One region of the Terrabacter terrigena genome, then DNA from elsewhere that is predicted to be linked to it. Evidence: riboswitches for the same ligand, from Rfam matches in the RefSeq annotation. Region 1 holds a riboswitch; each other region holds the start of a gene.
What was found. Region 1 has a riboswitch for cyclic di-AMP ahead of ACFQ2V_RS12885 (CHAP domain-containing protein). Riboswitches for the same ligand answer to the same signal wherever they lie in the genome.
Positions count from the first base shown of each region.

Region 1 (9,347 bases):
CTGGAGTGCGCGAGGGCTCGACCGCCGTCGTCGTCGGCGACGGCGCGGTGGGCCTCTGCGGCGTCATCGCCGCCCAGCAGCTCGGCGCCGAGCGCATCGTCGCGATGTCGCGGCACGAGCCACGGCAGGCGCTCGCCCGCCGCTTCGGCGCGACGCACGTCGTCGCCGAGCGCGGTGACGACGCGGTGGCCGCCGTCATGGAGCTCACCGGCGGCATCGGCGCCGACGCCGTGCTCGAGTGCGTCGGCACCCACCAGTCGATGGACACCGCCTTCCACGTCGCCCGGGCCGGCTCGACCGTCGGCTTCGTCGGCGTGCCGCACGGCGTCGAGCTGCCGCTGCGCCGGATGTTCGTCCGCAACATCGGCCTGGCCGGCGGCATCGCCCCGGTGCGCCGCTACCTCCCCGACCTCATGGAGCGGGTCCTCGACGGTCGCATCGACCCCGGCCTGGTCTTCGACCTCGAGCTGCCGCTCGACGAGGTCGCCGAGGGCTATCGCGCCATGGACGAGCGCCGCGCCATCAAGGTCCTCCTCCGGCCCTGATGCACTCCCTCGATCGAGAGTGCACTCCGTTCCGTCCCTCCCGGTCGAGCGGGCGGTTCGTCACGCTCGCCCGATCGGGTATGCCGTCCCAGTGACCCACGCACGCCTCGTCGACACCGCCGCGCCGAGCGCACCCCGCGGGGTCGTGCTCGTGCTGCACGGTGGCGCCGCTCGCCGGAAGCCGATGCGGGTCAGCCCCACCCAGCTGTCGGTGCTGCGCATGGTGCCGATCGCGGCGCGCATCGCCCGGGCCGCCAAGGGTGAGCTCGCGGTGCTCCGCCTGCTCAACTCGACCCGCGGCTGGGACGCGCACCACACGCCGGTCGACGACGTGCGCTGGGCCCTCGGTGAGGTGACGGCCCGCTTCGGTCCCGACCTGCCCGTCGGTCTGGTGGGCCACTCTCTCGGCGGTCGCGCGGCGCTGCTCGCCGCTGCCGAGCAGCCCGTCGTGAGCGCGGTCGCCCTCAACCCGTGGGTGTACCCCCACGAGGGCCACCTCGACCTCACCGGCCGGCAGGTGCTGCTCGTCCACGGCGACGACGACCGGGTCGCCCGGCCGACCAGCTCGGCGGCCGTCGCCCGCGACCTCGCCCGCACGGCGCACGTCTCCTACGTCACGGTCGAGGGCGGCCGGCACGCGATGCTGCGCCGGCACCAGGTCTTCGACGGGATCGCCGCGGGATTCACGGCAGCGACGCTGCTCGGCCGCCCACCCCACGGCCCGGGAGCCGCGGTCGTCGAGAGGGTTCTCGCCGGGGAGCAGTGGCTCGACGTCTGAGCCCGATTCGTCCAGTCTCCGTAGGTTGTTGACCTGTTCATCACGTAACACGTGCTTACTTTGCAGTCACCCCTTTCGCGCAATACAGTCGAGGCATCCCCCGCGACCGGTCCGGAACAAGGTGAGGACCTGGATTGGCCCCGAGATTTGCGTCCGTCGATGACTACATCGCGTCCTATCCCGAGGACACGCGCAGTCAGCTCGCCGGCGTGCGACGCACGATTCGCGAGGCCGCCCCGCACGCGGCCGAGAAGATCAGCTACGGCATGGCGACCTTCACCGTCGACGGCAAGCCGCTGATCTACTACGCCGGCTGGAAGAACCACGTCGGCCTCTATCCGGTGCCCACCGGCGACCCCGAGTTCGAGGACGCCATCGGCCCCTACCGCCGGGCCAAGGACACCGTCCGCTTCCCGATCAACCGCCCGGTCCCCCTCGAGCTCATCTCCGAGATCACCGAGCTGTGCCTGCAGCGCCGGGCGGCGATCGCCGAGGCGACCGAGAGCTGACGAGCTGACGAGCGGCCACAGCCGGCCTCTCGACGGTTCAGGGTGCGGGGGAGACGCGCGTGAAGCGCAGCGTCACGAGCTGGAACGGCCGGAGCTCGACCGTCACCCGGCCTCCGGGCGCCGCGGCTGCAGCGTCGCTCGTGACGAGGGCGTGACGCCCGTCGAGGGCCGGCGAGTCCTCCTCGAGGAGGTCGACCTCGGCGACCGACGACCACTCGAACCCGGGGCGCACGACCGAACGAGCCCGCCCGCCGCGCGACTCGTAGAGCCGCACCACGACGTCACCGCTGCCGTCCTCGGCGAGCTTGACGGCCTCGACCACGACGGCAGGGTCGCCCACCTCGACGAGCGGGCCCACCTCGACGACGCGGGCGACGGACCCGTCTGCGCCAGTGGGCGTTCGCGCACCGAGCAGCGGGAGGTGGACGGCATACCCGTGCTCGACCGCCTCGGCGACATCGGCGCCGGGCACGATGCCGAAGCGGACGACCTGTTCGCCCACCTCCTCCGAGCTGTCGGTCGTGGGGTCGGGGAAGGACGGTGAGCGCAGCAGCGTGAGGCGCATCGTCGTGACCGGCTCGCCCGCGCCGGTGACCGAGCGGCGCACCGCGTGCCCGTAGGTGGCCTCGTTGACGAGCGCGACGCCCCAGCCCTCCTCGCCGACGTGCAGCCAACGGTGCGCGACCATCTCGTGCCGCGCCGACTCCCACGACGTGTTCTCGTGGGTCGGCCGGCGCAGGTGCCCGAACTGGATGTCGGCGCTGCTGTGCGGGGCGAGCACCGAGACGGGGACGTATGCCGCCAGGGCGCGCTCGCGCTCGCGCCAGTCGACCCGCACCTCGACGTCGACCCGCGGGGAGTCGGCGGTGACGGTCGTTCGCTGCACGAACGTCGAGCGCCCCACCGCGCCGCGCGCCTCGACGACGACGCGCAGCGACCCGCTCTCGACGACCTCGACGACGGTGTCGACGGGCGAGGTCCACGTGCGGCTGTGCGGCTTGTCGATGTCCCACGCGTCCCACATCGCAGGGACGTCGGGGTGCAGCCGCAGCTCCGCGGCACGTGCACCCGCCGGCAGCACCTGCCGGTCGTCGTGCCGGTGGTCGACCAGTGAGTCGATCGACCCGTCCGTCGAGACCGTCACGGAGACAAGGCCGTTCGTGACAGTGAGCCCTTCCACCGACACGGGGTTGGCTGGCTGGTCGACGACCCGGCCGCCGACCGACAAGGCCGGCACGTCGACCAGGACCCGGCCCTGCGCGCCGTCGACCACCTCTCGACGCGCGTACGGGCCGGCGTTGAGCAGGCCGCCACCGACTCCACCGAGCCCGCCGGGCCCACCGACGGCACCGACCCCGCCGGGCCCACCGACGGCACTGAGCAGCTCGAGCCCTTCGTCGACGAGGGAGCGCAGCTCGGCGGTGAGGCGCTCGAAGTCGTCGCGGGCCTCGCGGTGCACCCAGGCGATGGCGCTGCCCGGGAGGATGTCGTGGAACTGCAGGAGCAGCAGGCGCTCCCAGACGAGACGCAGCCGCTCTGCCGGCCACTCCCCCAGGCCGTGCACCGCGACGAGGGTCCACACGAGCTCGGCCTGGCGCAGGAGCGCCTCGCAGCCGCGGTTGCCGACCTTCATGGCGCGCTGGCTCGTGAGGGTGCCGCGGTGCAGCTCGAGGTAGAGCTCGCCCACCCACGTCGGCGCGCGGTCGGCGTACTCGTCGCGCACGCCGTCGAAGAACGACTGGGCGGTGCCGACCTCGACCGCGGGTGAGCCCTCGAGCGAACGCAGGCGCCGCGCGCGCTCGAGCATCTCGCGCTCGGGCCCACCACCGCCGTCACCGAAACCGAACGGGATGAGGGCGCGCCGCGAGCGCCCCTTGTCGAGGTGCTGTCGCGCGGAACGGTGCACCTCCGCGCCGCCCAGCTTGCTCTCGTAGGTGTCAGCCGGCGGGAAGTGCGTGAGGACCCGGGTGCCGTCGATGCCCTCCCACCAGAAGGTATGGTGGGGGAACGTGTTGGTGTCGTTCCAGCTGAGCTTCTGGGTGAGGAACCACTCCGCGCCCGCGAGCCGGGCGATCTGCGGGTATGCCGCCGAGTACCCGAACGAGTCGGGCAGCCACACGCCGCGACACCGGACCCCGAGCTCGCGCTCGAAGAAGCGCTGCCCGTGGAGCAGCTGGCGCACGAGGGACTCGCCGCTCGGCATGACACCGTCGGCCTCGACCCACTGGCCGCCGACGGGCTCCCACGTGCCCGCGGCGACGGCGTCCTTGATGCGCTGCCAGATGGCGGGCTGGCGCTCCTTCATCCAGGCGTACTGCTGCGCGGACGAGCACGCGAAGACGAGCTCGGGGTAGTCGGCGGCGAGCGCCGTCACGTTCGCGAAGGTGCGGGCGCACTTGCGCACCGTCTCGCGGACCGGCCAGAGCCAGGCTGAGTCGATGTGGGCGTGGCCGACGGCGGTGAGTCGCTGGGCGCTGGTGACCGCCGGCGCGGCCAGGACCTCGACGAGCGCCGCCCGGGCGGCAGCCGCCGTGTGGCGGATGTCGTGGACGTCGAGAGCCGCGAGCGCGTCGTCGAGCGCGGCCGTGACCTCGAGCCGACGGGCGTCGCGCTCGGGCAGCTCCGTCGCGAGGTCGACCAGCACGTCGAGGTCCATCGCCAGGCCGAAGACCTCCGGCTCGAAGACGGCGACGTCGACGCGCCCCAGGAGGTAGCGCGGCTCGGCGCCCGCCGTCGCGACCTCACCGAGCCCGGTCGGCCGGAACCCGTGCTCCATGACGGCCGGGTTGCCGGCCGCCTCGAGGAAGAGATGGACCTGCTCCCCGCCGGCGGCCGACGGTGAGACCCGGAACCACCGGTTCATCGGGTGGATGCCCTTGAGTGGCGTGCCATCGGCGTCGTGGAGCAGCCCCTCGGCCTGGAAGCCGGGGCCCTCGCCGCGGAAACCGAGGTCGACGACGACCTCCACGCACTCCCCCGCGAACGCCTCGGGCACCGAGCCGGTGATCTCGAACCACCACGTCGACCACGGCTCGCCCCACGGCGTGCCCGGGCCGGCGGGCTCGAAACCTCCGCGCGCCGCCACCCCCAGCGCGACGGCGACCGGCACCGGCTCACCGGCGACGTGCCACGCGGAGGTGGCGAGCGGCACCCGGTCTCGGTGGACCGCAGGGGTCACGTGCTCGGCGAGCACGCGGCGGGCGCGGCGCAGGACGTGGGCGCTGTCGTCGAACACGCCCCCGACCCTAGCCACGCACCGCCCGGGTTGGCGGCGTCAGGCGGGCGACGAGTCGATGACCGACAGGACGTTGCCCGCCGGGTCGGTGAACCAGGCGATGAGCGGACCGCCCTGGCGGAAGACCCCCTTCTCGTCGGTCTCTGTCGGCGTGCCCTCGTACCTCTCGAACGTCACGCCTCGCGACGTCAGCTCGTCGACGGCCGCCTCGACGTCGTCGACCGGGAAGTTGAGGATCGTGAAGGTCGCGGGTGTGTGGTTCGGTTTCGGGTAGACGATCACCGGCCGGTCGCCGGCCAGGTGCAGCGTGAGCATGCCGTTCGCCTCGGTCACCCTGAGGCCCAGCGTGTCGGCGTAGAACGCGCGGGCGGCGGGGATGTCGTCGACGGAGAAGCCGCCGAACGCCTTGGAGCTCTCGAGCACGTCGTGCCCCTTCCTCGTGTCGGTGTGACGGGTCGGTCTGGAGGGTCGGTCTGAAGCGTCGGTCCGGCGGGTAGGTGTCTTGGGTTGCGCCGGTCCCGGTCACGATCATGTCATGTGACCCCGGTCACAGTCGCCGACCGTAAAGCGCGGGTAAAGGCGCTCAAAACGGGCCTTCAACGACCTTTCTGGCGCGACTCCGTTACCTCAGCGTGACTTTTGCCCGACAAGTCGTCTACTCTTCCGGGTGTCCGACCACCTGGTCGGGCGCTCGCGAGGTGGACCGCCTAGTCCTGTCACCGCCTGACGAGCGAGAGCAAACCTTGTGACAGGAGCGGAGGAACCACACGTTTCTCCGGGCGTCCGGCGCCACGACTCCGGACGTCCTTGGGGTGAAGTATTCGCCCGGATCGCGACTCGTCGCGGGCCGGGGGAGCACCGGGCACCTCCCCGCCCGAACCCGACAGCTAACTTCGTAGGCGCGGAGAGGTACACGTGTGAACAACGAGATCATCCGCGGCCGCCACCGTGCGCCTGGCCGTCACAACCCCCTGAACGAGCTCAAGCTCCTCGCTCGCGAGACGGCACAGCCGGCCATGAAGGGCGCGGCTTTCGTCGCGGCCACCGGTGGCCTTGTCGCCAGCTTCGCGAACCCCGCGAGCGCCGAGCCCCTTTCCGCCTCCACCGCCGGCGCTGCCGCGGTCGGCCCGACCGCAGGCGCCGTCCCCGCCGCCTCCACCGCCCTGGCGAAGATCGGCTACGCGCCGGCAGCCCAGAAGGCGACCACCCAGCCCGCTGCTGCACCCAAGCCGCAGGTCATCGAGGACATCCAGGTCAAGACCGAGCGCGCCGCCGCCAAGGCTGCCGCCGCGAAGGCCGCTGCCGAGAAGGCTGCAGCCGAGCGCAAGGCCGCCGCCGAGCGTGCCTCGCGCGACCTGACCCGTCGCACGCTCACGGCGACCACCTCGATCAAGTCGAGCAGCAACGGCGCCGTCCCGGGCGCGTCCTCGGGCATGCGCTCCGCCTACAACTGGGCCACCGAGGGCCAGTGCACCTGGGGCGCGCTCGCCAAGTGGCACGCCTCCGAGGGCTACTACCCCGGCGGCTGGACCGGCAACGCGATGGAGTGGGCCTCCGGCGCCGCCAACGCGGGCTACACCGTGACCGGCACGCCGCGTGCGCGCTCGATCCTCGTCATGCAGCCCGGCGTCCACGGCTCCTCGAACGTCGGCCACGTCGCCTGGGTGACCGGCGTCGACGGCAACCAGGTGCACATCATCGAGATGAACGCCCTGGCCGGCCCGTACAACTACAACACCCGCACCCTCACCGACGGTCCGGGCATGAAGTACATCTACGCGCCGTGACCCACGCGATCTGAGCGCTGCACGCGAAGGGGAGGATGCCGCGGCATCCTCCCCTTCGTCATGCCTGACGCGTCACACCAGCCGCCCTCGGGGAATGATCCCCCCGCTGTCCGACTTGTCGCCCACGTGGTCGAAGGCTCCTCCGCTTCGCGGGAGCGAGCCGCCGACCGTCACCGACAACCTCCACCGACAGTGAGGAGCAGGCCTGTGTCCACGGCCTTCGAGAGCATCCGCATCGGCCGCTGGGACCTCCCCCAGCGCTTCGTCATGGCCCCGCTGACGCGCAACCGCGCGGGCGCGGGCCAGGCGCCGACCGAGCTCAACGCCGAGTACTACGGCCAGCGCGCGAGCGCCGGCCTCATCATCACCGAGGGCACGCAGCCCAGTGCCGTGGGTCAGGGCTACCTCGACACCCCGGGCATCCACTCCGACGAGCAGGTCGCCGGCTGGCGCCTCGTCGCCGACGCCGTGCACGCGGGCGGCGGCCACGTCGTCGTTCAGCTCATGCACGCCGGCCGCGTCGCCCACCCCGACAACAAGGGTGGCCTCGAGAGTGTCGCCCCCAGCGCCATCGCCGCACCCGGTTCCATCGTGACGCCGTCCGGCGAGCAGCCGTATGCCGTCCCGCGGGCCCTTGAGACCGACGAGATCCCTTCGCTCGTGGCCGAGTTCGTCCACGCGGCGCGGCAGGCGGTCGCGGCCGGGCTCGACGGCGTCGAGGTGCACGCCGCGAACGGCTACCTGCCGCACCAGTTCCTCGCGCCGTCGAGCAACCAGCGCACCGACGCGTACGGCGGCTCGCCCGAGAACCGCGCTCGCCTCGCGATCGAGATCACGACCGCCGTCGCCGAGGCCATCGGCGCCGACCGGGTCGGCATCCGCATCTCGCCGGCGCACAACATCCAGGGCGTCCTCGAGGAGAACGAGCTCGAGACGGCCGCGACCTACGAGACGCTCGTCGAGGGCATCGCGCCGCTCGGCCTCGCCTACCTCAGCATCCTCGGCGACCCCGAGTCCGACCTGGTGCGCAACCTGCGCAAGAGGTTCGGTGGGCCCGTCATCCTCAACACCGGGTTCGCCTCCGTGACCGGCCTGGCCGAGGTCGAGGACATCCTCGAGCGCGACCTGGGCGACGCCGTGGCCGTCGGGCGCGAGTTCCTCGCCAACCCCGACCTCGCCCGCCGCTGGCGCGAGGGTGCCGCGCTCAACGAACCGAACCCGGCCACCTTCTACGGTGGCGGCGCCGAGGGCTACACGGACTACCCTGCCCTCCCCTGACACCTGCACCGTGAACCGCCGCGCCGCCCCGGCGGGGCCGGCGCGGCGGTCTCAGCGCGGTTCCGGCGGGCTCTCGCCCGGCGGCGGTGGGTCCCCGAGGGGGCGCTGCACCCACGTGACGTCGTGCCACGCCCCGAACTTGTGGCCGATGTCGCGGTAGGTGCCGACCTTCTTGAAGCCCATCGCCGCGTGCAGCCGCCCGCTGGCCTCGTTGGGCTGCGTCATCCCGGCAGCCGCCACCCGGTAGCCGCGCGCGGCCAGCCGTCGTAGCAGCTCCTCGTAGAGCCGACGGCCGCCGCCTCGCCCTCGGCGGTCCATCGCGAGGTAGACCGACACCTCGCACGACCAGCGGTAGGCCGCGCGCTCCTTGAAGGGCCCGCCGTACGCGTACCCGACGACCTCACCCGCGTCCTCCAGCACGAGGAAGGCGTGCAAGCGTTGCGCCTTCTCGATGCGTCGCCCCATCTCCGCCGCGTCCGGCGGCTCGGTCTCGAAGGTGATCGAGGTGCCGGTGACGTAGGGCGCGTAGATGGCGGCGCAGGCCACCGCGTCGGCAGCGGTCGCGTCGCGGACGTGGACTTCGGGCATGGCGCCGATGCTAGGTGCAGGTGTGACAGCCAGTCCCTGCCCTCGGCACACGACAGACCCTCCGGCATGCGACCCCTCCGGCATACGACACAGTGGGCGTGTGCCGGGGCGTCCCGACGGGCAGGCCACCGCCGTCGAGCGACCGTGGGCGCAGACCGCTCCCTTCTGAGCCGGGCGGCGCCGCCTGCGCGAGGTCACCGACGGTCGTCGGCAAGCTTCTCGAGCGCGGTCAGGGCGTCCATCGCCCGGGACCTCAGGTCGCGCAGGGCGCGCTGCTCGTCGGCGTCGAGGTGGCCGAGCAGGAACGCCGCCGCCTCACCGCTCTCGACGTCGAGCGCCAGGTGCCGCAGGGTCGAGCGCGTGACCGTCGCGTCGTGGTGCAGGCCGATGACGTCCTGGGTACCCTCGGCGACCTCCTCGATCTCGCGGATGCGCGACCCGGCCACCGGTGCGGCCGCCTCGGCCGCGTAGCGCAGCCGCTTGGCCGCCTTGCGCACGTCGTGCAGCCGGGCGGCCTGCTCCTCGGGGTCGCTCGTGGCCCGAGCGAGACCGATGCGTTCGACCACGCGCTCGAGGTCGTGCTCGACGCGTTTGCGGGCGATCTTCCTCGCTCCCCCGTCCGCCTCG
Region 1 is NZ_JBHTKH010000007.1:211,003-220,349, reverse strand. It holds gene ACFQ2V_RS12910 (zinc-dependent alcohol dehydrogenase family protein) at 1-545, shown strand, start outside; gene ACFQ2V_RS12905 (alpha/beta hydrolase) at 637-1,323, shown strand; gene ACFQ2V_RS12900 (iron chaperone) at 1,458-1,832, shown strand; gene ACFQ2V_RS12895 (alpha-mannosidase) at 1,870-5,067, opposite strand; gene ACFQ2V_RS12890 (VOC family protein) at 5,107-5,490, opposite strand; cyclic di-AMP (ydaO/yuaA leader) riboswitch at 5,792-5,981, shown strand; gene ACFQ2V_RS12885 (CHAP domain-containing protein) at 5,985-6,854, shown strand; gene ACFQ2V_RS12880 (alkene reductase) at 7,062-8,132, shown strand; gene ACFQ2V_RS12875 (GNAT family N-acetyltransferase) at 8,184-8,720, opposite strand; gene ACFQ2V_RS12870 (CHAD domain-containing protein) at 8,915-9,347, opposite strand, start outside.

Region 2 (9,347 bases), on a different contig from region 1:
GAGGCGGTGCCGGTGGCCATGCGCGCCCGGGCGCTCTCGACGTTGGGCGGCGTGCACCGCATCGGCTACTTCGTCGGCCCGTTCGTCGGTTCCCTCGTCATCTCGCGCTGGGGCATCGAGTCCGCGTACGCGGTCGGCGGGGCTGCGAGCCTCGCGGCCTTCGTGCTCGTGCTCGTCGCGCCCGACATCACGGGCTCGGCGCACCGGGTCGCCACGGCCGGCGCGCCGAGGAGCGTCGTCTCGGTGCTGGCCCAGCACCGGCACGTGCTGCTGACGCTGGGGACCGGAGCGATGTGCGTGGCCGGGGCGCGCGCCATCCGCGAGGCGCTCGTGCCGCTCTGGGCCGAGTCGGTCGGCTTCTCACCGGCGCAGACCTCGCTCGTCTTCGGCGTCGCCGGCGCCATCGACATGGCCCTGTTCTACCCGTCGGGGTGGCTCATGGACCGCTACGGACGGGTCGCGGCGGCCGTGCCGAGCATGCTCGTGCTGGGTCTCGGCATGGCGCTGCTCCCGCTCGCCACGAGTCTCGTCGCCGTCACGGCTGCCGCCACGGTGCTCGGGGTCGGCAACGGGCTCGGCGCCGGTCTGATCATGACGCTCGGCGCCGACGCGTCGCCCGCCGACGGCCGCGCCCAGTTCCTCGGCGGCTGGCGCCTCTGCGCCGACCTGGGAAGGGCTGCAGGGCCACTGGCGTTGTCAGGACTGAGCGCCATCATGTCCCTCGGTGCCTCCGCTGTCGTGCTCGGCGTGGGCGCGGTCGCCGGCGCGGCATGGCTGCGTGTCTGGGTCCCGCGGCACGACCCGACGCGAGGCTCGACGACGGGCACGATGACGGGCGGTCACTGACCGGCCGCTGACTCTGAGAAGGTATGACCGTGACGGACCTGATCGACACCACCGAGATGTACCTGCGGACGATCTACGAGCTCGAGGAAGAGGGCATCGTGCCCCTGCGGGCTCGCATCGCCGAGCGTCTCGGCCACTCGGGCCCGACGGTCTCCCAGACCGTGGCCCGGATGGAGCGCGACGGGCTCGTCGCGGTGTCGGGCGACCGTCACCTGGAGCTGTCCGACCACGGGCGCCTGCTCGCCACCCGGGTCATGCGCAAGCACCGCCTCGCCGAGCGACTCCTCGTCGACGTCATCGGCCTCGAGTGGGAGTACGCCCACGACGAGGCGTGCCGCTGGGAGCACGTCATGTCCGAGAAGGTGGAGCGCAAGATCCTCGGCCTGATCGGCGAGGGCCTCGAGTCGCCCTACGGCAACCCGATCCCCGGGCTCGACGAGCTCGGCATGCACCAGGACGAGGACTTCCTCACCGGCCTGATCCCGCTCACGTCGGCCCTGCGCGACGTCCCGGCGGGCGTCACGATCCGGCGCATCGGCGAGCCGGTCCAGGTCGACCCCGAGGCGCTGGGGCTGCTGACGAGCGCCGGCGTCGTGCCGGGAGCCCGGGTCGAGATCACCCGCGACGGGGCCTGGGTCGTCGTCGTCCGCGAGGGCGCCGAACCCTCGTCGGGGGTCTCGCTGCCCGACGACGTCGCCGAGCACGTCTACTGCCAGACCACCTGACCGATCGCGTACGTCAAGGTGTGCCCCGATCCACCGGGGCACTTTGGCATGCCTTGCCACAACTTGTCCGGGTCCTGGGAAGTTCCTTGAACTCTGCCCACCTGGAGGTGACAACCCCCGACGGGTTGGGTAGCGTGGCCGCACTTGCTCTCCCCGTCGAGCAGGTGCCACGGGTCGGACCGCCTAGTCCTGCCATCGACCAGTGGCCAGTGACGAACCGCATGGCAGGAGCGGGGGAACCACTTTCTCCGGGCGTCGAGAGACGTCCTTGGGGTGAAGCCCTCCGCGGACCGCAACGGTCCGAGTGAAGGCCGGGCAAGTACCTCCAGCCCGAACCCGACAGCTCACCTCGTAGGCGTCGAGAGGTCAAACGTGGCTCAGAACGTTCCCGGGCGCCACCGCGCCCCCGGTCGATTCAACGCGATCTCGGAGCTCAAGACGATCGCCAGGGAGTCGGCCCAGCCGGCAGTCAAGGGCGCCGCGATCGTCGCCGCCTCGGGCGGCCTCGTCGCCTCGTTCGCCGGCACGGCGAACGCCGCTGACGGTGTGAGCGCTGCCGCCGGCCCCGCGGTCGTCGGCCCCCAGCTGGGCACCCTCAAGGCGTCGAACGCCCTGTCGGCCATCGGCTACGGCAAGCCGGCCCTGAAGTCCAAGCCGCTCGTCATCGAGGACGTCAAGGTCGAGCGCGAGCGCGCCGAGGCCGCTGCCGAGAAGGCCGCCGCCGAGCGCGCTGCGGAGCGTGCCGCTGCCGCCGAGCGCGCGTCGCGGTCGACCGCCCGTGTCGCCCTCAACGACGCGAAGATCCCCAGCGCCTCCGGCATCGTCGGCATCGCGCAGTCCTTCTTCGGCGTGCCGTACGTCTACGGCGGCAACTCGCCCTCGGGCTTCGACTGCTCGGGCCTCACGTCCTACGTCTACCGTCAGGCGGGCATCTCGATCCCGCGCACGGCCTCGGCCCAGCAGAACGCGGCGACCCGTGTCAGCGATCCCCAGCCGGGCGATCTCGTCTTCTTCGGCACGCCGGCCTACCACGTGGGCATCTACGTCAGCCCGGGCCGCATGATCGACGCCCAGCGCCCCGGCACGGTCGTCGGCAACCACTCCATCTGGACCACGCCCTCGGGCTACGGCCGCTTCTGAGCCCCTGATCGACCTCTCTCGACGCTGTGCCCTCGCCGACTCCGGCGGGGGCACAGCGCTTTTCGGGTCCGTGGTTGACTGAGTCGATGACCGACCAGTCTGCCGCCGAGTCCACGACCCTCATTGAGCTCGACCTCTGGAGTGACCTGGTCTGCCCCTACTCCTGGGTGGCCAAGCGACGTGTCGAGACGGCTGTGGCGGCCTTCGAGCGGCCCCACGACGTCACCGTGCGCCTGCGTTCCTTCGAGCTGGACCCCGACGTGCCGCGAGGCGGCCAGGTGCCGGTCAGCGAGCACCTGACGGTGCGCCACGGCGGTGACGCCGAGGTGGGACGCCTCATGAACGCCCGGGCGAGCGAGGTCGCCGAGGCCGACGACCTCTACTTCGACTGGGACCGTGCCGTGCGGGCCAACAGCTTCGACGCCCACCGCCTCTGCGCACTGGCCGGCGAGATGGGCGGCCCGGCGCTGAGGTCGGCCGCCGTCGAGCGCTTCCAGTCCGCCCATTTCAGCGAGGGACTCGCGATCGACGACCATGAGGTGCTCCAGCGCCTGTCCGCCGAGTGCGGGCTCGACGAGCGCCGCGTCTCTGCCGTCCTCGCATCCGACGAGTACGCCGACCGGGTGCGCACCGACGAGCAGCAGGCGCGCTCGATGGGTGTCACCTCGACGCCGTTCGTCGTCGCCAACGCGTATGCCGCCGTGTCCGGGGCGCGGTCCGTGGACGACTACCTCGCGCTGTTGCGTGGCGTCGCGACCGCGACCGTCTGAGCACCAGGCAAAACCCGCAAATCGCCTATAACGCAACGGGATTCGTCCACCCCTTGGCATGTCACGTTGACATCGGCGACACGGCACCTCCTCCGGGTGGAGGATGCCCCCAGTGCGTCGACGCCGCGAGGGCGGATCGGGGCTCCCGTCACAGGGTCGCGCACTGTTGAACTGGCCGACTGCGGCCGGGCGCAGCCTGGCGGACCTCGGGACGGGAGATCGTGGCGCGGGTTCACGACGAGCACGGCGACGACAGGGCCGCCGCGGCCGGCGATGACCGGGCGGGCGAGGCGGTCCTGGCGGCGTGGAGGGGACTTCCGAGCGAGTCGCGCGCGCTCCTCTGGCGGCTCGTCGTGCACGAGGACGGAGTCGTGCGGTCGACGCCGGCAGCCGGGACGACGCCTCACGGCCCTTCTGGCCGGGGCGAGCGGGCGCGAGCCAGGCTGCGCCTCGGCCTGCTCTCCGAGCTGGTGGCCCGCGCCGAGACACCCGAGTGCGCCGCTGCGCGCAGAAGACTGGGCAGCCACCTGCGCGGCTCGTCGTGGCAGCCCGGGAGGTGGGAGGTCGACGGGCACCTCGGGGAGTGTCCACGGTGTCGCACGGCGGTGGAGGTCCTCGCCGACGTCGACCGCGCGATCCGGGAGCGGGTGGCTCCGGCCCTGCTGCCGGGAGCCTTCACGACGGAGCCGCAGACGGGCGACGCGGTGCCGGCGGCGGCCGGGCCGCGGGATGCGGAGGAGGCGCACGAGCCGGGCGCGCTCGGCCGTCTCGACGGGCCCGAGCGTCACGGGGAGTCGGAGGCGCTGAACCGGCTGGACCTCCTGCACCGCGTGGCTGGTGAGGTCGCGGGTGACACGGCCGGAGCGCAGTCGCCGGCTGCGCGCGTGCTGTCCTTTCCGGGGCGGCCGGTCTCTCTCGTGACCGCTGCGGCGTCCCTGGCGCTGGCGGCGACGCTGTATGCGCTCGGTTCCGTGCCGGGCGGCGCGGTCACGGTGGATGCGCCCGCTGGGCAGGGTCCGCCCGTGTCGGCCCGCACCGGCCCAGCAGAACCGGCTGCTGACCCGGCCGCTGGCCCGGCGGCGCCCGCAGCGGCCGGGCGGCAGCAGGCCATCGGGGTGGCCGTGGCCGAGTCGGCTTCCGGCCCCCGCGACGTCGGCACCGAACCGCCAACCGACGCAGGGCCGCACACCACCGCGGGCGGGTGGGACGTCAGCGGAGCGGGTGCGGCGGCGGGCGGTTCGGCGGCGGCACTCGCGCCGCATACGACGCGTGTCGGCCACGGGCCCATCGCGTCGTCGAGCACGTCGCAACCGCGACGACGCACGTCGAGGAGCGGATGCGCGGCCACGTGGTCGCCGAGGTGACGCTCGCGTGACCGGTTCGGCACAGGTCGCTGCCGGTGCCCTGGTGGTGCCTTCGTGGGTCGCTCCGGCTCGGTGCTCCCGGGGACGGGCCTACGGGCTGCGCTGACGCGTCCCGTCGCGCCCGTCGTCCGGTTCGTCCTCGGATCGGTCGTCCCCGTCGACCCCGCGACCCGAGGAGGTCGCCGTGGCCACGTCGTCGGGGACGGCGGCATACGGCGGCTGGGGGGTCTGGGGCGCGGAAGGAACGGAGGGCGCGACCTCGTCGACGGGGATCACCTGGCTGAGGCGCGTCAGCTCGATGACGGCGCGGATCGGTGAGGTCTGCGGGACGACGAGGCGCAGGTCCTGACGCCGGTCACGCAGTCTCTCGGACAGCCGGAAGAGGGTGGCGATGGCGGCGCTGTCGACGTACGTGGTCTCGGTGAGGTCGAGGACGATCCGCGTGACGTCGTCGGGAACGGCGTGGCCCACTGCGTCGATGACGTCGCGCGCGTTGGAGAGGTCGACCTCGCCGGTGACGCAGACGAGCTGGGTGGACCCGTCGCGGTGCGTGCGCACCCTCGCGAGCTCGCTCATGCGCCGAGGCCCACGCGTACGCGACGGGTGAGCCGCACCTCGGTGCCTGCGGTCATGTGCTCGACCTCGACCTCGTCCATGAGCGCGTGCATCAGCTGGAGGCCCCAGCCGCCTCCGCGGTCGGCTGCCGCTCGCCAGTGGCCGTGGTCGCGAACCCGCACCTCGAGCTCGTCGCCGGTGAGGCGGGCGGTGAGCTCCAGCAGGCCCGCGGTGTCGGCGGCGCTGTAGGCGTGCTGGACGGCGTTGGCGCAGGCCTCGCCGCTCGCGACGAGCACCTCGTTGGCCTCGCCCTCGGGGACGCCGGACTCGTGCAGCCAGCGCCGCAGGGCTCCCCGCAGCTTGACGAGGTTGCGCGCCTCCGCGGGCAGGTGCAGGGCGAGCTCGCCCCCGACAGCGACGGCCGGGCGCATAACCAGCAGCGCCACGTCGTCGGGGACGTGGTCCTCGTCCAGGAAGGTCTGCAACAGCATGTCGCAGAGGACCTCGAGGTCGTCGTCGGGTGAGCTGGAGGGCCAGTCGGTGCGCGAGCCGTTGTGGGAGCCGTTGGGCGAGCCGTTGTGGGAGCCGTTGTGCGAGCCGGTGGGGACGTCGGTGGGCGGGCCGGTGGGCAGGGCGGTGGGTGGGCCGGCGGGGGAGCGGCGCGGTGCCGTGGTGACCTCGCGGCTCAGGCGATCCAACCCGACGGAGAGCGACACGCCGCGCCGCTCGACGAGGCCGTCGGTGTAGAGGAGCAGCGTCGCGCCGGGCTCGAGGACGTGCGACGCCTCGACGAAGGACCCGTCGAGCGTGACCCCGACCGGCGGGGCGAGGGCGCCCGTCAGGTAGGTGCTGCCGCCGTCTGCGACGACAAGGGCAGGGGGGTGACCGGCGTTGCTCCACCGCAGCTCTCGGGACGACGGGTCGAAGACGAGGTAGATGAGCGTCACCATCTCGGGGACGGGCAGCTGTGCGACGAGCTGGTGGACGCCGTGCATCACCGCGGGCGGCGACGGGTCCTGCAGGGCGTACGCGCGAAGCGCCATCCGCACCTGCACCATCGTCGCGGCCGCTTGCAGGCCGTGGCCCGCGACGTCGCCGATCGCGAGCCCGATGAGACCGTGAGGGAGTTGGACGACGTCGTACCAGTCGCCGCCGACCTGCACGTCGGAGGTGGCGGGGACGTAGCGCGCGGCCAGCCCGACGCCGGGCACGTCGGGGAGCCGGTCGGGCAGCAGGCTGCGCTGCAGGGTCTCGGCGATCTGGTGCTCGCGTTGCGCCTTCGCCTCCTCGTGGCTCAGCAGCTCCTGGGCCTCGGAGCGCTCGTGGATCTCCTGCACGAGGCGCAGGTTCGCGGCCGACAGCTGGGCCGTGCGCGTCTCGACCCGGCGCTCGAGCTCGGCGGCTGACACGGCGAGGTCGGCCGCAGCCTTGGCGCGCTCGCTGACGAGGGCGGCGAGGAAGAACGAGGTCAGGGCGACGGACGCGTTGAACGCCTGGAGCGTGACCATCTGCTCCAGACGGCTCGTGCCCTCGAACGGACCAAGCCCTTTGGCTGCAGCCCAGGTGGCGGAGAGCGTTGCGATGAGCGCGGCCGGTGCCGCACCGCGCAGCTGCAGCCGCCAGGCGGCCCAGCCGAGGAACGGCAGGGCCACGAAGAGGACGCGCATCTGGACGACCGTCCACGTGAGCGCCAGTGCTACGGCGACGAGGATCACGGCTCCCTCGAGCCACCGGCGCAGGGGCCACCGTCGCTGCTCCCAGAAGAGCGGGAGGCACAGCAGGAACGGGGCGAACACCAGGACCCCCATCGCGTCGCCAGTCCACCAGACCGCGAAAGCCGTCGGCAGCTGTCCCGCTCGGATCGCGCCGGAGGCGAGGAGGGCGAGCGAGCCGATCGTGGCGCTGACGAGCATGCTGGCGAGCGCCCCGACGAACACGATGGCGAGGGCGTCACGCTGTCGGTCGATCTCGCGACGGAAGCCGACCCGGTGCAGGAGCGTGACGGCGACGACGGGTGCCAGGGTGTTGCCGACCGCGGTGGCGACCGCGGCGGCGAGGGTGGCGCTGATCGGGATGTTGATGGCGAGGGCAGCCACCGCGACAGCGGGCCAGTACGAGCGACCGAAGACGAGGAGGGCTGCCACGGCGATGCCGGTCGGTGGCCACAGCGGTGTCACGTCGTTGCCGACCAGCGAGAGCTCGAGCCCGAGCTTCCCGCCGTAGAAGTAGGTGACGCCGATCGCTACGAGAAGCACGAGACGGCGTACGCCCTCTCGTTCGGAGAGCACGCCGACAGGGCCCGGTGGCTCAGCCGTCCCCACGCGCAGCGTCATGGTCGGGCGCCACCCACGCGCCCCCGCGTCCCCATGGCTGCGAGCCTAGGGAAACGTGGCTCCCGTGACGAGTGTTTCGCGCACACTGTCAGGGAGTGGTCAGCTGTCGCCCGGGGGCGCCCGGGCGCGGCAAGTGAGCGCGACGAGTTTTTCGAAGTGGTCCGCACGCGAGTCGGACCACGCTTAGCGTGGGAACGTGTCGTCGCCCCAGGCCCACCCGGAGTTCCAGCCGCGGCTGGTGCCTGCTCAGAGTGACGGCCGCACCGGGTGCGGGGAGCTCGACTACGGGTCGCTGTTCCGTGCGGTGCCCAGCCCCTGCGTCGTGCTCGACGCCGCGCTGGTCATCCAGGACTGCAACGACGCCTACCTGAAGGCCGTCAGCCGGAGTCGGAAAGAGCTGGTCGGCACGAGCCTCGACGACGCACTGCCCAGCCAGCCGGCCGGGCCCGAGACGGTGGCCGGCTCGGAGCCGGTGGCCGACACGGTCCGGCGCGCCGTCCGTTCTGCCCTGGACACCGGTCGTTCAGTAGTGGTCGGTCTGCAACGCTACGAGATCGATGCCGGCCGGTCCGAGGCGGAGACGGGGGGCCGGCACTACTGGATCGGCACCGCTGTGCCCGTGCCGACCTCGTCCGGCACGCGCCGGCACGTGCTCTACAACGTGCACGACGTGACCTCGCTCGTGCCGCACCTCGCGACCGCCCTCAGCGAGCCGCTCGAGCCGGCCGGGCGGCAGGCCCGCGCCGCGGTCGTGGCCGCGACTGCCGTCGCCGAGCAGAGCCAGCTGTTCGACCTCGCGCTCGAGACCCAGCGGCAGCTCGGCATCGCGGTCCAGGAGGTCATGCTGCCGGCCGAGGTGCCCCTCAGCGTGCGGGAGGCCGTCGAGATCGCGGTGCGCTACCAGCCGGCCTCGGACGCCCTGCGGGTGGGCGGCGACTGGTACGACGTCGCGGACCTCGGGCAGGGCCGGCTCGCCGTCGCGGTGGGTGACGTCGTCGGACACGGTCTCCGTGCCGCAGCCATCATGGGACAGCTCCGAAGTGCACTCAGTGCCCTCACCGTCGCGGACGTCGGCCCGGCCGCTGCCATGACCGCCCTCGACCGGGTGGCGCGGCACAGCCCCGACGCCACCGCCTCGACCGCGGTGAAGGTCGTCATCGATCCCGCACTCGACCTCGCCATCTACAGCAGCGCCGGTCACCTGCCGCCCCTGATCCTCCGGGAGGACGGCACGATCCACACGATGAACCAGGCGCTCGGCCCGCCGCTGGCCGTGACGCAGAAGGTGGTGAGCCGGCCGCTGGGCACGGCCATGCTGCGCGCGGGCGACACCATGGTGCTCTACACCGACGGGCTCGTCGAGCGACGCGGGGAGGCCCTCGACGTCGGCATCGCCCGTCTGGCGGACGCGCTGGTGCGGCTGCGCGAGCTGGACGTCGACTCGATCGCCGACCGGCTGCTGTCGGAGCTGCCGCCACGCTCGTCGCTGCGCGACGACATCGCCCTGATCGTCCTGCGCGTCTGAGCCCCCGGCGTACGCGGGGAGTGTCGCCTTGTGCCTCGTGCCTTGTGTCCTGTGCCTTCGGCTGACGGGGCCGACCCGGCGCCACCTCC
Region 2 is NZ_JBHTKH010000002.1:23,448-32,794, reverse strand. It holds gene ACFQ2V_RS04400 (MFS transporter) at 1-846, shown strand, start outside; gene ACFQ2V_RS04395 (metal-dependent transcriptional regulator) at 876-1,571, shown strand; cyclic di-AMP (ydaO/yuaA leader) riboswitch at 1,772-1,941, shown strand; gene ACFQ2V_RS04390 (C40 family peptidase) at 1,944-2,711, shown strand; gene ACFQ2V_RS04385 (DsbA family oxidoreductase) at 2,798-3,481, shown strand; gene ACFQ2V_RS04380 (hypothetical protein) at 3,703-4,845, shown strand; gene ACFQ2V_RS04375 (STAS domain-containing protein) at 4,936-5,421, opposite strand; gene ACFQ2V_RS04370 (MASE1 domain-containing protein) at 5,418-7,688, opposite strand; gene ACFQ2V_RS04365 (PP2C family protein-serine/threonine phosphatase) at 7,930-9,258, shown strand.
Region 2: it holds a riboswitch for cyclic di-AMP, as region 1 does, so the genes downstream of both, ACFQ2V_RS04390 (C40 family peptidase) here and ACFQ2V_RS12885 (CHAP domain-containing protein) in region 1, are expected to answer to the same signal.

Region 3 (9,347 bases), on a different contig from region 1:
GGGCACGGGCCCGGGCTGGCCTCTCTCGTCGCCGAGCTCATCGAGGAGCACCGACGCAAGGGCACCCTGCAGCCGGGTGGCGACCCGTACGTGCCGCCGGCGGCCCCCGAGACCGCGCTGCGCTTCCCCGGCAAGGCCGTGGCCCTGCCCGACGGCACGTTCGTCGTGTCCGACACCGCGAACCACCAGGTCGTGCACCTCGAGGACGACCTCGAGACCGAGCGCGCCCGGTGGGGCGGGGCGGGTCAGCTCAACGAGCCCCAGGGAGTCCTGGTGACGCGCCCGGAGGTGGCCGAGCGCCTGGGCGTCGACCTGCTCGTCGCCGACTCGGTCAACCACCAGCTCAAGGGAATTCGCCTCTCCGACGGGTCGATCCACGTCGTCGCAGGCACCGGCAGCCAGCTGCGCGAGCGCACCGGCGGCGGCCCGGCCCTCGAGCAGGCGCTGTCGACGCCCTGGGACCTCGCCTGGCTCGGCGACCGTGTCCTCATCGCGATGGCAGGCACCCACCAGCTGTGGGCCTGGACTCCCGGCCGCACCCTCGAGGAGGGCACCGTCGAGGTCGTCGGCGGGACGTCGAACGAGGGGCTCGTCGACGGTCCCGGCAGCGAGGCGTGGTTCGCCCAGCCGTCGGGCCTGGCCGCCTCCGCGTCTGGTGACTGCGTGTGGGTCGCCGACTCCGAGACGTCGGCGCTGCGGTCCGTCCACGTCTCTGCCGACGAGGGTCTGGTCGTCGAGACCCACGTCGGCACAGGCCTGTTCGACTTCGGCCACCGCGACGGCGACGCGGCCGAGTCGTTGTTCCAGCACCCGCTCGGCGTCACCGAGCTGCCCGACGGGTCGGTCGCGGTCAGCGACACCTACAACGGGGCGATCCGCCGCTTCGACCCCGCCATCCGCCAGGTGACGACCCTGGCCCAGGGTCTCGCCGAGCCGAGCGACGCCGTCGTCGAGGCCGACCCGGAGTCCGGGGAGACCCGCCTCGTCGTCGTCGAGTCCGCGGCCCACCGCCTCACGCGCGTCGCCCTACCCCGCGACGCGCAGCGGGTCGACGGGCCCGCGCACCGCACCCAGCGTCCGTCGACGCCGCTGCCGCCCGGACCGGTGGCCCTCGAGGTGACCTTCGTGCCCCCGGCGGGCCAGAAGCTCGACCACCGCTGGGGAGATCCCACGCGGCTGGACGTCTCGGCCACCCCCGACGGGCTTCTCGTGGAGGGAGCCGGCCGGGCGGAGGGCCTGAGCCGCCGGCTCGTGCTTCTCGACGACATCGGCAGCGGAACCCTGCACATCTCGGTCCAGGCCGCCTCCTGCGACGGCGACCCCGTGACCGGGGAGGTGCCGGAGCACGCCGCCTGCCACCTCTTCCAGCAGGACTGGGGCATCCCCGTGGTGATCGACCCGGCCGCCCCTGCGAGACTGGCTCTCGACCTCCGGGGGGTCTAGCGGGGTCTGCAGCGCGTCCGGGAGCTGCCCGGACGCCGACGATCGGACAGGTGGCAGGCGTGGCACGACAGCGATCCGGCAGGACCGGACCCTCCTTCCTCTCCGGCCTCTGCGGCCTGCTCGCCGTCCTGCTCCTGCCGGTCGCGCTCGTCGGGTTCTGGGCGTCCGTGATGCTCACGCGCACCGACGTCTTCGTCGACGAGCTGCGCCCGGTCGTGAGCAAGCCGCAGGTCCAGGAGGCGCTCACCGACGGCATCGTCGACGGTGTGCTCGGGGCCGTCCAGCTCCAGCCCGCCGTCGAGAAGACCCTCGAGGTGCCGATCCGGGCCGAGGCAGCGACGATCGTCGCCAGCCCGCAGGTCGCGTCCGCCTGGGCGACGGGCATCAAGGCGGTGCACAGCCAGTTCATCGACGTGATGAAGGGCCGCGGCAACACCGAGCTCGACGCGCAGGGCCGCGTCGCCGTGCGACTCACCATCCCCGTTCCCGCGCTCACCTCCACCCTCGAGCAGGCGGGGGTGCGCGGGGCTGGTTCGTTCGCCCCGGTGGTGACGATCCCGGTCGCGAAGGCCAGCGACCTGCAGAAGGCGCAGCAGGCATACCGGATCGCCGACGCCTGGGGGCCGTGGGCACCTGTCGTGGTGGCCGCGCTGGGGCTGCTCGCGATCTTCCTCGCCCGCCGGTGGCGTACGGCGACGACCCTCGTGGCGCTCGGCTGGATCGTGACCTCGCTCGCGTTGGCGCTCGTCGTCATGGTCGCGCGCGAGCCGCTCCTGCGACGCGTCGACCCCGCAGTCGCGCGCACGATCGCCGACGCCGCGTACGGTCTCGCGGCCCGAAACCTCTACTACGAGATCGCGATCGCGGTGGGCGTCGGTGTCGTGATGCTCGTGCTCTCCGCGGTCTCGCTGGCGTTCGGGCGCCGCCGCGCCGCCTGACGCCGTCGTCCGGTGGGTACGTGGTGTTCAGGCACGCTGCTGTGGCGCGCCCTGACCAAGGAGACCTCATGGGTATCGGACTCGGGATCGTGCTGCTCGTGGTCGGTGCGATCTTCTACTTCACGAACATCGACTCGAACGTTCTCAACATGAGCAGCGGCACGGGCAACACCATCGGGATCATCCTCATGGCTGCCGGTGCCCTGGCGATCATCCTCGCGCTCGTGATGAACGCGCAGCGCACCCGCACGCAGCACACCACGGTGACCGAGCGGCGTGGCGAGCCCGACGTCGTCGAACGTCGCACCACCGGCCGCGACGACGTCGTCTGACGCAGCCCCCCGCCATCACGACGGCGGCCCAGCAGGAGAACTCACCTGCTCGGGCCGCCGTCAGTGCTTCCAGAGGGCGCGGACGTGAGCTCCACCGGCCTCGGCCTCGGTCGCGGAAACTCGATGGCACGGCACGGATCTGCGCCCCTACCGTCGATGCATGGACACGAGGCTCATCGACGTGCACGACGACGACGTCTGCGCGCGGGCGTACGACGTCATGACGGCGAGCAAGGCGCACCAGCGCCCTTGGAACGAACCGCCCTCCCTCGCGGAGACGCTCGTCGAGTGGCGGCACGTCGACGAGGCCGAGCGCATGGAGATGTGGGGCGCCTGGGAAGGTGACGACCTCGTCGGTGTCGCGACGATCTGGCTGCCCATGAGCGACAACACGTCGATGGTCTGGCACGACGTCCAGGTCGACCCGCCACACCGGAGGCGCGGAGCCGGTTCGGCCCTCGTCGACCGCATCGTGGCCCGCGCCCGGGAGGAGTCACGAGCGACGCTGATCACGGACCTGCTGGTGCCGCCGGACTCCGACGGCCACCCCTATCGGCGGATCGCCGAGAAGCAGGGCTTCCACCTGAGCAACACCGAGATCATGCGGCACCTCGACCTGCCGGTCGACGACGACCTGCTGAGCCGGCACGCGGAGCACGCGCGCCCGAGGTGGGAGGGCGCGTACCGGCTGGAGACGTACGTCGGCGGCGTGCCCGAGCCGCTGCAGGAGTCGCTCTGCGCGGTGATGAACCAGCTCGCCGTCGACGCCCCGACGGGCGACATCGAGTTCGAGGAGGAGTCCCTGACGCCGGCCCGCTACCGGGAGTACCTCGAGGTCTTCGAGAAGCAGGGCCGCGTGCGCCTCACGACGGTCGCCGTCGAGGAGGCGTCGGGCGACGTCGTCGCCTACACCGACCTGATGCTCCCGTCAGGCGCCCCGTCGGTGGCCTGGCAGTGGGGGACGTTGGTGCACAAGGACCATCGCGGCCGGCGGCTCGGCATGGCGGTCAAGGTCGAGAACCTCCGCCGGCTCCAGGCCGACCACCCGGAGCGCAAGCGCGTCGTCACGGGCAACGACGACACGAACTCATGGATGGTCTCCATCAACGAGGACCTCGGCTTCCGCATCGTCGAGCTGTGCCCCGCCTACCAGCGCAAGCTCTGACACCGACCCGACGTGCGCCGAGGGGGCCCGGCGTCGAAAGAGCAGTTCGTCCCCCCACACGCGGGACGAACTGCTCTCTCGATCGTGATGTGACGAACGTGCTCTCGCGACCGGGTCAGAAGGCGGACTCGGGGACGTCCATGAGGTCGTTGTCGGTGGCCTCGGCGATGGCGCGCTCGGCCGCGATCTTCGGCAGGACGTTCTTGGCGTAGAACGACGCCGCTGCGACCTTGCCGCGGTAGAAGTCGGCGTCCTTGCCGGAGGCGCCGCCGTCGAGGGCCGCCTGCGCGACCTCGGCCTGGCGCAGCAGCAGCCATCCGACGACGAGGTCACCGGCCGAGAGCAGCAGGCGAGTGGTGTTCTGGCCGACCTTGTAGAGGTTCGCGACGTCGCCGCCCATGCGCGGGTCGCTCTGCATGAGCGTGCCGATCATCGAGCCGACGATGCCCTGGATGTCCTCGAGCCCCTTGCCGAGCAGCTCGCGCTCGGTGTCGAGCGAGCCGCCGAGGTCCTTGGCGAACTCCTGGATCTGCGCGGCGACGTGCTGCAGGGCCTGGCCCTTGTCGCGCACGATCTTGCGGAAGAAGAAGTCGAGCCCTTGGATGGCCGTCGTGCCCTCGTAGAGCGTGTCGATCTTCGCGTCGCGGACGTACTGCTCGATCGGGTAGTCCTGCAGGAAGCCCGAGCCGCCGTAGGTCTGGAGCGACTCGGTGCCGAGCAGCACCCAGGCCCGCTCGGAGCCGAGACCCTTGACGATCGGCAGCATGAGGTCGCTGATCTTGTTGGCGAGCTCGGCCTCGGAGCCCTCCTCGAGCGGCGCCGCCGGGTTGCCCGCCTGCGCCTGGTTGACCGTGTCCTGCTGGCTCGCGGTGTACACGACGAGCGCGCGCAGCCCTTCGGCGTACGCCTTCTGGAGCATGAGCGAGCGGCGCACATCGGGGTGGTGGGTGATGGTGACACGCGGCGCCGACTTGTCGGTCATCTGCGTGAGGTCGGCGCCCTGGACGCGCTCCTTGGCGTACTCGAGGGCGTTGAGGTAGCCGGTGGACAGCGTGGCGATCGCCTTGGTGCCCACGAACATCCGTGCGTTCTCGATGACCTTGAACATCTGGGCGATGCCGTCGTGGACGTCGCCGAGCAGGGTGCCGACGGCGGGCTCGTGCTCGCCGAAGGTGACCTCGCAGGTCGTGCTGACCTTGAGGCCCATCTTGTGCTCGACGTTGGTGACGTAGGCGCCGTTGCGCTCGCCGAGCTCGCCGGTCTCGAGGTCGACGTGGAACTTCGGCACGATGAAGAGCGACAGTCCCTTGGTGCCGGGGCCGGCGCCCTCGGGGCGGGCGAGGACGTAGTGCACGACGTTGTCGACCATGTCGGACTCGGCCGAGGTGATGAAGCGCTTGACGCCGGTGATGTGCCACGTGCCGTCGGCCTGCTGGACGGCCTTGGTGCGGCCGGCGCCGACGTCGGAGCCGGCGTCGGGCTCGGTGAGCACCATCGTGGTGTGCCATGCCTTGTTGACGATGTGCTTGGCCAGCTTCTTCTGGTCGTCGGTGCCGAGGTGCCACAGCAGGTTGGCGAACGAGTAGCTCGCGGTGAACATGTGGATCGCCGGGTTGGCGCCGCAGATCATCTCGGCGACCGACCAGCGCAGCGAGGCCGGCACGACCATGCCGCCGAGCTCGGCCGGCACGTCGAGGTTGCCCCAGTCGCCGTCGACGTAGGCCTTGAACGACTTCTTGAACGAGTCGGGCATCGTCACCGAGTGGGTGGCGGGGTCGTAGACGGGCGGGTTGCGGTCGCTGTCGAGGAGGCTGTCGGCCAGCTCGTTCTCGGCGAGTCGCGAGACCTCGTGGAGGATGTCCTTCGCCGCCTCGACGTCGACGTCGGCGTAGATGCCCTGCCCGAGGACGTCCTGGCGGTTGAAGACCTCGAACAGGTTGAACTCGAGGTCGCGCACATTGCTCTTGTAGTGGCCCATCGGGACCCTCCGCGTTCTGTCGCTCGTCGTGCGTCCGCCTCGGCGGGCGCACCAAGTTACTGGCCGGTCACTTCCATGATGCTACCCACCAGTAACGAATGGCAAGGGCAGCAGGTCACGGTTCCGCCACGTCCGGGCCCTTCCGCATGCACGGATGCCGCGGCCTGCGTCACCGCCGGCCGGGAGGACTGGAAGCCGGGAAAAGCAGAAGGACCCGGTCGTCGGACCGGGCCCTTCGCGTTGGAGCAGGCGGCACGAATTGCACGTACGTCTTCCCTCTGGAAGAGGGCTGTTCTGCTACTGAACTACGCCTGCGAGGCGTCGCAACCGTAGCAACAGTCGGGCGCCCTCGTCCAAACGGGCACGCCGAAGGCTTCCCGCACCAGCCGACTCCCAGCCGGCACGCAGGTCGCCGTCGGCGAGGCACGCCTAGGTGGGCCCGGGCGGCCCTTGCCGGCAAGACGGGGACGGCCGACGGCAACGCGCAGTCGTGGTTCGTCGGTTACACCCCGCCGCTGACCACCGCGGTCTGGGTGGGCAACCCGGTGAACCCGACCCGGCACATGTTCAACGTGTCGATGGCGGGCAGGTCGTGCGCATCCATGACGGGCGCCTGCTATACGGCCCCCATCTGGCGCCGGATCATGGACGGCGTGCTGTCGGGCGAGCCGGTCGAGGCGATGCCCTGACCGTCTACGACCCGTCGCGAACCCGTCGCGCGAATGTCGTTGACCGCGAACGGAGCTCGTCGACCCGTCGCTCGACGAGGGAAGCCGGGTCGAGCCCGCCCTCCATCGCGTTGGGCAGCCTGCGCACGTGCTGGGAGCAGCTGAAGTCGGCGTGCACGAGCGTGCCGAGGGTGTTGCCCTCGCGTCCGGCCGCGCCGGCCCGTCGCGCGACCCACAGTCGCACGTCGGCCGTCGCGAAGACGTCCTCGCACCAGGCGCACATCGCGCTCGCCTTCCGCGCGCGGTCGGACGCGCGCAGGACGAAGGCGACGGGTTCGTCGTCGACGGGCACGACGGCATACGCCCTCTGGGGGTTGCTGCGGTCGACCCAGCCGAGGTAGTCGAGCTGCTCCCAAGGGCGCGTCTCGAGGTCGTTGGGGATGCTGGCCTGCTTCGCCTCGCGGCGCGAGCAGTTCACGAGGGCAGAGCGAATCTCATTGTCTGTCACTGGTTTCACGGTGTTCCTGTCAGTCGGGCGCGACCGGGCGACCCGGTCAACGGGCGTGGGCGAGGTGGTGTTCGACCCTGACCGCTGAGCAGGCCATGACGGCCACCCACCTCTCCGCGGGCCCTCCCGCTGACGACTGACTGCTCCGGCGCGGAGCGGGGTCCATGGTGCGGCGGGAGGCGGACCGGGATCCAGTCATTTTCCGGCGGTTTCACACGCGCCTGTCCGAAAGCCCTGTTCGGGCGGTTTGTCTCGGCAACATCTGCCGATATCGAGCCGTGACCTACACGGTTCAACCATTCGTCTGCGACCGTCGAGGCAGTTCATCGGCCGGGGTCCTCCCCGGCCGGCCCGCCGGTACGCCGAGTCCTGTCCGCCGGTCGGGGCAGCTGCGCATCACGTGGACAGGAGCGGGGGACCCACTTTCTGGGCCGGCTAGGACCGGTCCTCGGGGTGAAGCCGCGACTTGCGGCCGGGCCACTTCTGCCCGAACCCGACAGCTCACCTCGAAGGCGTGGGAAGGAAACCCGACCATGCCCGCTACGAGTTCTGCACGCCCCGGGCGCCACCGGCGCCCCGCACGTCGACTGCCACTCCACTCCCTCGCCCTAGCCCCCCTCGTCGGGGCCGCTCTCCTCCTCGGGACCGGCGCCGCGCCCCCCGCCTCCTCGACCGCGCCTCCGGCAGCAGCCCAGAGCGCGACACCCGTCACCGAGAAGGGGGTCAACGTCGCCACCGCCCCCGTGGCGACCGTCCCGCGCCGCATCCAGGCGTTGCGCCTCGCCGCCGCCCAGGTGGGCAAGCCCTACCGCTGGGGCGCCGCCGGGCCGTACGCGTTCGACTGCTCCGGCCTCATCTACTACGTCTACCGGACACGGCTGCACATCGCGGTGCCGCGAACGGCGAACGCCCAGCGCCTCGCCACCGTGCGCGTGGCCAAGGCCAACATCCTGGCGGGCGACCTCGTCTTCTTCATGCGCGCCGGACGGGCCTACCACGTCGGGGTGTACGCCGGTAACGGCAAGGTCTGGCACTCGCCGCGACCGGGCCAGCGCGTGCAGCTCTCGCGACTCTGGACCACCGCCTGGGTGGCCGGTCGGGTGCGCTAGGCGCGTTCGGACGGCTGGTCGGACTGGCGCGCTGGGCCGCCCCCGGCGCGCTCTTCCGGTTCGGTGACCCGTTCCGGGAGACCGGTTCCGGGTCACTGCTGCGGAGCGAGCGACGGGAATCGAACCCGCGTATCCAGCTTGGGAAGTCCGTCGGCGTAGAACGGGCTGCGGTACGCGTGCGCTAGCGATGCGCCGTCAGTGACCGCAGTTGTCCCCGGTGGCCAGCGTGCTGTTGCACGTTCGTTGCACACGCGATCGACGGCTCGTCGAGCGACTTCGATTAGCCTCGCCGCGGCGTGAGCACTCGATCGTCGCACGGCGTGGCTAGCATGTGTGCGGTACGGGCTCGAGGAAGGGGGGACTTGTGGCTACCGAAGTCGCACCGGTAACGCCCACCGTCCTCCGATGGGCCCGAGAGTCGGTCGGCGCGACGGTTGCCGACGCTGCCAAGCGTGCCGGCGTCACGGAAGACCGTTTGCTTTCGTGGGAGGCTGGCGAAGCCGAGCCCACTCTCGCAAAACTCAGAAGCCTCGCCAAGCTCTACCAGAGGCCGCTCGCGGTGTTCTTCCTCGACGAACCGCCGCGAGAGTTTGATGCCATGAGGGACTTCCGACGTCTTCCGGATACCGATGAGAGTGCGTGGTCGCGGCCCCTACACAAGACCTACCGGCGCGCCGTTGAACAGCAAGAAATTATGGCGGAGCTGCTGCGCGCCGATGACATTCCTGTCGGCGCCAAAGTCCCGTTGGCCGCAGTGGACGAGCATCCTGAGGAAGCCGGTTCTCGCGCACGTGCTGCCCTACACGTGACGCTTGAGGACCAGCGCGGATGGCGCAACCCCGATGTTGCTTTGAAGGGCTGGCTTGAGGCGCTCGAGGAGGCGGGCGTCCTAGTTCTGCGCACTAGCGAAGTCGCGTCTGCCGAGATGCGTGGGTTCTCTATGCCGGGCGAGGTGCCGGTGGTCATGATCAACGCCACTGATCCTCCGCGTGCGCAGATATTCACCGCGCTGCACGAGTTTGCCCATCTGATGCTTCACGCCGAAGGGTTGTGCGACCTGATTGGGTCCTCGACAGGGACCGCTGCCCAAGTTGAGACGTGGTGCAACGCGGTCGCGGCCGCAACCTTGATGCCGAGAGAGCCCTTCCTCGCGGCTTTGGGCGACGCCGCAACCTACTCGAACTCCTGGGAGGAGGACGTGATCGG
Region 3 is NZ_JBHTKH010000018.1:31,296-40,642, forward strand. It holds gene ACFQ2V_RS18845 (NHL domain-containing thioredoxin family protein) at 1-1,443, shown strand, start outside; gene ACFQ2V_RS18850 (hypothetical protein) at 1,503-2,381, shown strand; gene ACFQ2V_RS18855 (DUF6458 family protein) at 2,450-2,713, shown strand; gene ACFQ2V_RS18860 (GNAT family N-acetyltransferase) at 2,874-3,878, shown strand; gene ACFQ2V_RS18865 (acyl-CoA dehydrogenase) at 3,994-5,856, opposite strand; tRNA gene ACFQ2V_RS18870 (tRNA-Gly) at 6,098-6,171, opposite strand; gene ACFQ2V_RS18875 (hypothetical protein) at 6,390-6,545, shown strand; gene ACFQ2V_RS18880 (FBP domain-containing protein) at 6,550-7,032, opposite strand; cyclic di-AMP (ydaO/yuaA leader) riboswitch at 7,415-7,559, shown strand; gene ACFQ2V_RS18885 (C40 family peptidase) at 7,566-8,141, shown strand; gene ACFQ2V_RS18890 (ImmA/IrrE family metallo-endopeptidase) at 8,506-9,347, shown strand, end outside.
Region 3: it holds a riboswitch for cyclic di-AMP, as region 1 does, so the genes downstream of both, ACFQ2V_RS18885 (C40 family peptidase) here and ACFQ2V_RS12885 (CHAP domain-containing protein) in region 1, are expected to answer to the same signal.